4 regions of the Rhizobium sp. AC44/96 genome follow, and region 1 is predicted to be linked to each of the others. Evidence: predicted binding sites of a transcription regulator. Region 1 holds the regulator's gene; each other region holds the start of a gene.

Region 1 (2,201 bases):
GCTTGACCCGATCGCCACCGCCAAGGTCGAGGAGCTCATCCACGAACTGCGCGAAAGCTACACCATCGTCATCGTCACACACTCGATGCAGCAGGCGGCTCGCGTTTCGCAGCGTACCGCCATGTTCCACCTCGGCAACCTCGTCGAGGAAAACGACACAGACAAGATGTTCACCAACCCGGATGACCCGCGCACCCAGGACTACATCATGGGCCGCTTCGGTTGATCTCCGGCAACGGTAACCCTCAGGACATTCAAGGATAAGCCCCATGGCATCGACACATATCTATTCCGCCTACGACGACGACCTGAAGTTCCTGTCCCGCCGTATTTCGGAAATGGGCGGTCTTGCAGAACAGATGGTTTCAGACGCTGTCCGCGCCCTGGTGAACGGCGACACGGCGCTCGCCCAGAAGGTCATTTCCGACGACGTGATCCTCGACCACGCCGAGCGCGAGATCGGCGACAAGGCGATCATCACCATTGCACGTCGTCAGCCCATGGCCGCCGACCTTCGCGAAATCATGGGTTCGATCCGCATCGCGGCCGACCTCGAGCGCGTTGGCGATCTTGGCAAGAACACTGCAAAGCGCGTCATCGCCGTGCAGAGCAGCGGCGTTCCCCGCAAGCTCGCTCGCGGCCTCGAGCACCTCTCGGAGCTGGCGCTTGTCCAGCTCAAGGAAGTTCTCGACGTTTACACGAGCCGTGCTGCGGACCGCGCCAAGTCGATCCGTGAGCGCGACGAGGAAATCGACGCGATGTACACCTCGCTGTTTCGCGAGCTGCTCACCTACATGATGGAAGATCCGCGCAACATCACCAGCTGCACGCATCTTCTCTTCTGCGCCAAGAACATCGAGCGCATCGGCGACCATGCGACCAACATTGCCGAAACCATCTACTACATGGCCACCGGTGCCCAGCCGGAAGGCGAACGTCCGAAGGACGATACCGCCAACACCGTCGGCGCAGTCACTGAATAATCGTTCCGCGACCGCGCCCCCAGGAGACCGAAACGAATGATACCTAAAGTAGCTGTCGTTGAAGACGAAGAGGCCCTGAGCGTGCTTCTTCGCTATAACCTCGAGGCCGAAGGCTTCGAGGTCGACACCATCCTGCGCGGCGACGAGGCCGAGATCCGGCTGCAGGAGCGCACGCCCGACCTTCTGATCCTCGATTGGATGCTGCCTGGCGTGTCCGGCATCGAGCTCTGCCGTCGCCTGCGCATGCGGCCGGAAACCGAACGTCTGCCGATCATCATGTTGACGGCCCGTGGCGAGGAGAGCGAACGCGTTCGCGGCCTGTCCACCGGCGCCGACGACTACGTGGTCAAGCCGTTCTCGACACCCGAGCTGGTTGCCCGCGTCAAGGCGATGCTACGCCGCGCCAAGCCGGAAGTTCTCTCGTCGCTCCTCAAGTGCGGCGATATCGAACTCGATCGCGAAACCCACCGCGTTCATCGCAAGAGCCGTGAAGTCCGCCTGGGGCCGACGGAATTCCGCCTGCTGGAATTCCTCATGGCGTCGCCAGGCCGCGTCTTCTCGCGTTCGCAGCTTCTGGACGGCGTCTGGGGCCACGACATCTATGTCGACGAACGCACCGTCGACGTCCATGTCGGGCGTCTGCGCAAGGCGCTGAACTTCTCCAATATGCAGGATGTGATCCGCACCGTTCGTGGCGCCGGATACTCGATGGAAGCATAGGCTTCCATCGATCCGCCAGCAGAGCGGGCCGCTGGGGGCTCGTCTTGTGGGAACGAGCCGCCGGCTCAGGCGTCTCGCGAAACGCTCGTCACAGCGGCGGCAAGGCCCGCCGCTGGACTGCTGAGGGGTCTGGGACCATCTTTGACCAGATCGGCTGCGCCCACCATCGACGCCTGGGCGAGAGCAACGGTCGCTGCACCCTCGCGATAAGCGGCATCTGCCGCCTCGGCAATGACCGCCAGATATCCATCACGATTGCCGGCCTTGAACAGATCCCATGCCCCGGGCACGAGGCGCACTTCGAACGCCGTTTGCGTTGCCTCGGCTGCCGTGGCGAAGAGTTGCGCCGTTGGTTCCACGGTGGTTTGAACCGCGCAGAGGAAGACGATCCGGCCTCCCGCCTGAACTGCCTGTTCCGCCAAGGCAGCGTCGACGCGAAGGGTGGGAACGGACACCGTGCCGTCCAATGCGTCCACCGACGGCCCAAGGGTCGAGCAT
Region 2 (2,201 bases), on a different contig from region 1:
GTCGCGTTTGTCTTCCTATCACCATTGAAAGCACTGGATGATTGGTTGCCGAGGCGGCATCGGGCGAAAGTCGAAATTCTGACAACGACAGATCTTGCTGCGGATAGCCTTGCGAAAGTGCTCGCTCCTTACAATTGCGAGGTTCGGTTTATGGCGACCAGACGAGGAACCGATGATCGAAGGATCTTCGCGTTCGATTTGCGGTGGCGAAGTCACAGACCGGTGACGACGGAGGCGGTAGCCGGAAACTTACGAGAAAACTTCGATGTCCTTCGTTTCGTGCTGTACGAGCACGACGTGTGAGGCCGGCCAGGCAGGCTCAATCAGGTTGCCTGCGCGGCCATTCCTCGACCCATCACGGCGCCACACACTGGCGACGCGGGCCGTAATACGGCTGGTAGGTATTGTCGTAGGCCCGATACGAGCGATAGCGGCTGTAGCACCAATCGACGTGAGGGTCTCCGCTTGAACGAGCGTAGGGCTGCGAAGCGATCAGGCCGCCGAGGAGCGCGCCAGCAGCGAGGCCGCCGATGATCGCGCCGGTATTGTTGTAGTCATGGTTGTAGTGCCGCCCGTAGTAGCGGTCGCCATGGTATCGGTTGTTATAGTACCGATTGTTGTAGCCGTGCCGATATCGTCCACCGCACCGATAAATGTTGCAGCCATTCGAACGATGATTGTCGACGCCTGAATCGCCAAACGTGCCGCGGCTCTGCACCGACTGCTCGTCCCGGGAGTTCTCAGCGAATGCCGGCGAGACGCCTGAAAAGGCCGTCGCCAGAGCCAAAACGATTGTCGCAAGCCGTTTCATTTTCGTAGCCTTTCAACGCGATGCGAAACGATAGCGCTGTTGCGCCTATCATTTCAACGCGTTGCGGCTTTGCAGGTTCCATTCATCCCGCTTGTGGCTTGAAAGCAACCGCAGGCAACAAACAGAAAAAGAATCGCTCTGGTCCAATTGTGACACTTTTATTGCATGTCACGCTATTTTATGACGGGCCTCTAAAAATTAGCACACGGATGGATAGTATGCTCAGCTGGTTTCGTAAACTTCTGCCGCGAGAGGACCGGTTTTTCGACCTCTTCGCCCAACACTCGCGCACGATTGTTGGCGCAGCCGAAGCATTGAACGAATTGCTGTCGGGCAAGGACACGGAGCGCCACTGCGAACGCATCGTCGCGCTCGAGAACGAGGCAGACGACATTACCCGCGAAGTCCTGCAGGCAGTCCGCCGCAGCTTCATCACGCCATTCGACCGCGTCGACATCAAGGATCTGATCCAGTCGATGGACGACGCCATCGACATGATGCACAAGACCGTCAAGACGATCCGCCTGTTCGAGCAGAAAGAGTTCGACCCACGCATGCAGGAAATGGGAAGCGCCATCGTCAAGGCCGCGCACCTGGTTGCCGAAGCGATCCCGCTTCTCGACCGGATCAACGCCAATGCGCCGCGCCTGACGGCGATCGCCGAAGAGGTCACGCGGGTCGAGGGTCACTCAGATGAGCTGCACGACCGCGGGCTGAAGGAGCTTTTCCTCCGCCATGGCAGCTCCAATCCCATGGCCTACATCATCGGCAGCGAGATTTACGGCGAACTGGAGAAGGTCGTCGACCGGTTCGAAGACGTTGCCAACGAAATCAGCGGCATCGTGATCGAGAACGTCTGATGGATGCCACCCTCGCCTTCCCGCTGCTCGCCGGCCTGATCGCGGTTGCGTTGTTCTTCGATTTCCTGAACGGTCTTCACGACGCGGCAAACTCGATCGCCACGATCGTTTCGACGCGGGTGCTTCGCCCGCAATACGCGGTCCTGTGGGCAGCCTTCTTCAATTTCATCGCATTCCTGTTCTTCGGGCTGCATGTTGCCGAGACGCTCGGCACCGGCATCATCGACCCGGCCATCGTCTCACCGCTCGTGATCTTTGCCGCGCTGATGGGTGCCATCGTGTGGAACATCGTCACCTGGGTCTTCGGCATCCCGTCCAGTTCCTCGCATGCGTTGGTCGGCGGCCTTGTCGGTGCAGGACTTGCCAAGGTCGGCTTCAGCTCCATCGTGTGGAGCGGGCTGCTGAAAACCGCGGGCGCGATCGTCATGTCGCCGATGATCGGTTTCCTGCTGGCGCTCTTCCTGGTGCTTGTGGTTTCCTGGATCTTTGTTCGACAGACGCCATTCGCCGTCGACCGAACCTTCCGCATC
Region 3 (2,201 bases), on a different contig from region 1:
GGGTGGCGCCGCGCGCGCTTGTGGCCGCGCTTGCCGCATTCCTGCGTGACGCAAAGCATGTGCGTATCGTCGAGAACAATGCGCTGGCGGATATCGACCTCACGCGCAATGTCGCGGTCACGGAAGCCGGGGATATTGCCTTCGGTCATTGTATCGTCGCCGGCGGCCACAGCTCTTTCCCGTTGCTCTCCAGCTATACCGATGGACTGACGCAACCCTTGGGGCAAGCCGTCAAGGGGCAGGCGGCCTTGTTGAAGGCCGATGTCGATCCGTCGTTGCCGACGATTTTCCGCGACGGGCTCTATGTTGTTGCCCACGAGGGTGGCCATGTCGCCATCGGCAGCACGAGCGAGAACCGTTTCAGCGATCCCTACGCCACGGACGCTCAACTGGATGCTCTGCTGGCCAGCGCGCGGGAGCTCGTTCCGATTCTGGCGGATGCACCGGTGGTCGAGCGTTGGGCGGGTTTGCGCCCCAAGGCTATCGACCGGGATCCGATGGTGGGGCCGCATCCCGACCATGAACGGCTGGTCGCGCTGACCGGCGGATTCAAGGTGAGCTTCGGCCTTGCCCACCGTCTGGCCGAATCTGTCGTCAGTGAGGTTGCGGGGCGCAAGCCGTCGTTCGAGCTGCCCGAAAGCTTCCATTTCGCCAGCCATATTCAGGTCGCTTCACGCTAAACGTGAATTAGCGTTTGCTGCCTTTCGTTATTCTGTCATGCAAATCACCTATCTGCATGCGCAATGGCAGCGCTGTGGAGCGGCGCGCCAGTTTCCGACGGAGGAACCGCATGCGCTACGCCATTTGTTTTACCCCCGCTGCAAGCGATCCCTTGTCGCATGCCGCCGCAAACTGGCTTGGGCGAAATGTGTTCTCGGGCGACATGGTCGAGCCCACGGCAATTCGCGGCCTCAGCATTCACGAAATTGCGTTCCATACCGCGGTGCCGAGACGCTACGGATTTCACGGTATCCTGAAGGCGCCGTTCCGGCTTGCGCCGGATGTTTCAGAAGCTCAACTTTTGCGCGATCTGATGCGGTTTTGCGGCACGCTGACGCCGTTTCACATCCGCCAGCTCGAAGTCGCGCGCACGGCCGCGTTCTACAGCCTTGTTCCGTCGCTGCCTTGCGAGCACATCCACTATCTTGCCTCGGCGATCGTGCAGCAGTTCGACCATTTTCGTGCGCCGCTCAGCGATGCCGATATCGAGCGCTGCGATCCCGATGGTCTCTCGGCCGCGCAATTTGCCAACCTGCATCGCTGGGGATGCCCGCATGTCATGGACGAGTTCAGGTTTCACATGCCGCTGACCGGGCCGGTCAGCCAGCAGGACATGCCGCGCATCGAGCAGGCCTTGCGCGGGGTCTTCGACCAGGTGCTCGCCGAGCCGGTGAAGGTCTCGAATGTCGCGCTGCTGTTCGAGGAGGGCAATGGCGGGCCGTTCCGGGTGCATTCGCTGCATCCGATGGGGAAGGTCAGCGCGCGGCGGGAGCGCGTTGCGGTCCCGGCCTAAGGGGTTGTGCCGTAAAGGCAAAACTCTGTTGCGTACTTTCCGTCTCGACATTCGCTGCCCGGATGCTACCGTTCGCCCGACTTTCAGAAGGTGATTTCATGGTATCCGAGACTTATCCGCGCAATCTCGTTGGTTACGGACGCAATACGCCCGATCCGAAGTGGCCGGGCGATGCCCGTGTCGCCGTTCAGTTCGTCATCAACTACGAGGAGGGTGGCGAAAGCTCGATCCTCGATGGTGACCCGGCCTCCGAAAACCTGCTGTCGGAAATCGTCGGTGCTGCCGCGTGGCCAAACCAGCGCAACCTGAACATGGAGTCGATCTACGAGTACGGCTCGCGCGCCGGCTTCTGGCGGCTGTGGCGCATGTTCACGGATCTGAAGGTTCCGGCGACCGTCTACGGCGTAACGCTGGCAATGGCGCGCAATCCGGAAGCCGTCGCGGCGATGAAGGAAGCGGGCTGGGAGATCGCCAGCCATGGCTACCGCTGGTTGGAATACAAGGACTTCGCCGAAGATCTCGAGCGCAAGCACATTCAGGAAGCCGTGCGCCTGCACACCGAGCTGACGGGCGAGCGTCCGTACGGGATGTATCAGGGCAAGCCGTCGGACAACACCTTGCGGCTCGTGCAGGAAGAGGGCGGTTTCCTTTATTCGTCGGACTCTTACGCCGACGATCTGCCCTACTG
Region 4 (2,201 bases), on a different contig from region 1:
TCGTGGCCATGGAGCAGGCACGCTGGCTGCCGGCCGATCTTGGCTCGCGCTATGTCTTCATCAATCAGCCGGCCTACATGGTCTACTACCACAACGACAACAAGGAACAGCTGTCGATGCGGGTGGTTGTCGGTCAGCCGTCGCACCAGACGTTCTTCTTCCAGGATCAGATCCAGACGGTCGAGTTCAATCCGTTCTGGGGCGTGCCGCAATCGATCATCATCAACGAGATGCTGCCGAAGCTGCGTTCCGATCCGAACTATCTGGATCGCATGGGGTATGAAGTTGCCGTCGGCGGCAGGGCCGTGCCTTCTTCGAGCGTAGACTGGTACGGTTCGACGTCGAATATCTCCGTGCGCCAGCCACCGAGCGGTGACAACGCGCTGGGCGAACTGAAGATCCTGTTCCCGAATGCGCACGCGATCTACATGCACGACACGCCATCGAAGAGCTTCTTCAAGCGTGACATGCGCGCTCTCAGCCACGGCTGCGTACGCCTTGCCGACCCGCGCGCAATGGCCGCTGCCGTCTTGAACACCTCGGTCGAGAAGATCGGCCAGGAGATCGCGACCGGCAAGAACCATGCGGTGCAGGTGCCGCAGAAGTTCCCGATCTACATCGCCTATTTCACGGCATGGCCTGACAAGAACGGCGTGGTGCAGTATTTCGACGACGTCTACGGCCGCGACGCCTATGTCGAGAAAGCCTTCAGCGCGACGTCGAAGGCTCGCGGCGCCCAGATCTGACCTTCAAAGCTGCGCGGCCCTAGGTCGCGCAGCTTTCCCGGCGCCCGCTGCGCCTGCGCCCAGAGCGTGGCTTGTGCCGCCCCGCGCTTAACTGTCATTTCACTATCATAGTCCCGTCCTACATGGAGCGTGGAAGGCTGGAGAGGCCGCAGCCGGACCCGCCGTCACAGATCTGAGTTCTGTGCGTGGTGTGTACGGGGGTCTGTGTACCGGCTGACGTCACGGTATTTTTCCAAAGGACATTACTATGAGCGTTTCATCCTTCGCCAAGGCACGTTTTGTCGTCACGGCGCTTCTTGCATCGGTTGCCTTTACGCCTTTCGCCGCGTTTGCCGACAACACCGTGACGGTCGGTGGCGTCTCTTTCGTCAATCGGGGACTGGTCGCTGTCGGCCGTATCCCGGCCAATCAGCGCGACAAGTTCGGGGAGACCTTCGGTTCCGGCTCCGGCATGGCCATCGATCCGGCCTCGTGGACCAAAGATGGTGATGGCTACAAGGGATCGCTGTGGCTGCTTCCCGACCGTGGCTACAACGCCGCCGGCACCACGGATTACCGTCCGCGCATCAATACCGTTGACATCCTGGTGACGCCGACGGCACCGGGCTCGGTACCGGCTGCCGGCAGGGAGCAGACCGGAGTAGAGGCGAAGCTGGTCGACTCGATGCTGCTTGTCGACGACAAGGGTGGCGACATGACAGGGCTCGATCCGGAAAGCGGCGTTCGTGCTGCAACCGGCGAGTTTCCGCCGCTGCCGCAGGCCAGCAACGGCAAGGTCGCGCTCGACAACGAGGCCATTTTGCGGCTGCCTGATGGCTCGATGTTCATCAGCGACGAATATGGCCCTTACATCTACCACTTCTCGGCGGACGGCAAGCTGATCGCGGCGACGCAACCGCCGAAGGCACTGCTGCCGATGCGCAAGGGCGCGCTGAACTTTGCCTCCAACAATCCGGGCCCCGGCGCTTCGACCCCGGACCCGAAGGATCCGGAGACGGGGCGCCAGAACAACCAAGGCCTTGAAGGCATGGCAATAACGCCCGATGGCAAGTACCTGATCGCGGTGCTGCAGTCGGCAACCCGCCAGGATGGCGGCGATTCCGGCGCGACGCGGCAGAACACTCGTGCGATGGTCTATGATGCAGCCGATCCGGCACATCTGAAGCTCGTTCACGAATACGTCGTGCCGCTGCCAGTCTTCAAGGATGCGAAGGGCAAGACGCTGGTTGCGGCGCAGAGCGAAATCGTCGCGCTTTCCGACAAGGCGTTCCTGATGCTTGCTCGCGACAGCAACAACGGCTTCGGCCTCAAGGGCGATACCTCGCTTTACAGGGCGATCAATGTCGTCGATTTGTCTGCCGCAACCGATATCGCCGGAAGCGAATTCGATGGCGACAAACCAGTCGCGCCGAAGGGGGTGTTGGACCCCAGCGTGATGCCGGCGACGCTGACGTC

Evidence for each region. Region 1 encodes PhoB, which activates phosphate uptake and scavenging genes when phosphate is short. Its sites were predicted from a motif close to TGTCATNNANCTGTCAT; they were not measured.
Region 2: the regulator PhoB is predicted to act here: its motif matches at 961-977, upstream of A6U87_RS26060 (DUF47 family protein).
Region 3: the regulator PhoB is predicted to act here: its motif matches at 703-719, upstream of A6U87_RS08635 (DUF1045 domain-containing protein).
Region 4: the regulator PhoB is predicted to act here: its motif matches at 839-855, upstream of A6U87_RS24550 (esterase-like activity of phytase family protein).

What each region holds. Positions count from the first base shown of each region.
Region 1 covers NZ_LXKO01000001.1:215,360-217,560, forward strand. Annotated here, with positions in the region: gene pstB (phosphate ABC transporter ATP-binding protein PstB) at 1-226, shown strand, start outside; gene phoU (phosphate signaling complex protein PhoU) at 270-983, shown strand; gene phoB (phosphate regulon transcriptional regulator PhoB) at 1,020-1,703, shown strand; gene A6U87_RS01030 (aspartate/glutamate racemase family protein) at 1,769-2,201, opposite strand, start outside.
Region 2 covers NZ_LXKO01000039.1:126,093-128,293, reverse strand. Annotated here, with positions in the region: gene A6U87_RS26070 (MgtC/SapB family protein) at 1-303, shown strand, start outside; gene A6U87_RS26065 (BA14K family protein) at 356-811, opposite strand; gene A6U87_RS26060 (DUF47 family protein) at 1,030-1,671, shown strand; gene A6U87_RS26055 (inorganic phosphate transporter) at 1,671-2,201, shown strand, end outside.
Region 3 covers NZ_LXKO01000007.1:51,665-53,865, forward strand. Annotated here, with positions in the region: gene A6U87_RS08630 (FAD-binding oxidoreductase) at 1-680, shown strand, start outside; gene A6U87_RS08635 (DUF1045 domain-containing protein) at 791-1,513, shown strand; gene puuE (allantoinase PuuE) at 1,612-2,201, shown strand, end outside.
Region 4 covers NZ_LXKO01000037.1:160,818-163,018, reverse strand. Annotated here, with positions in the region: gene A6U87_RS24555 (murein L,D-transpeptidase) at 1-746, shown strand, start outside; gene A6U87_RS24550 (esterase-like activity of phytase family protein) at 994-2,201, shown strand, end outside.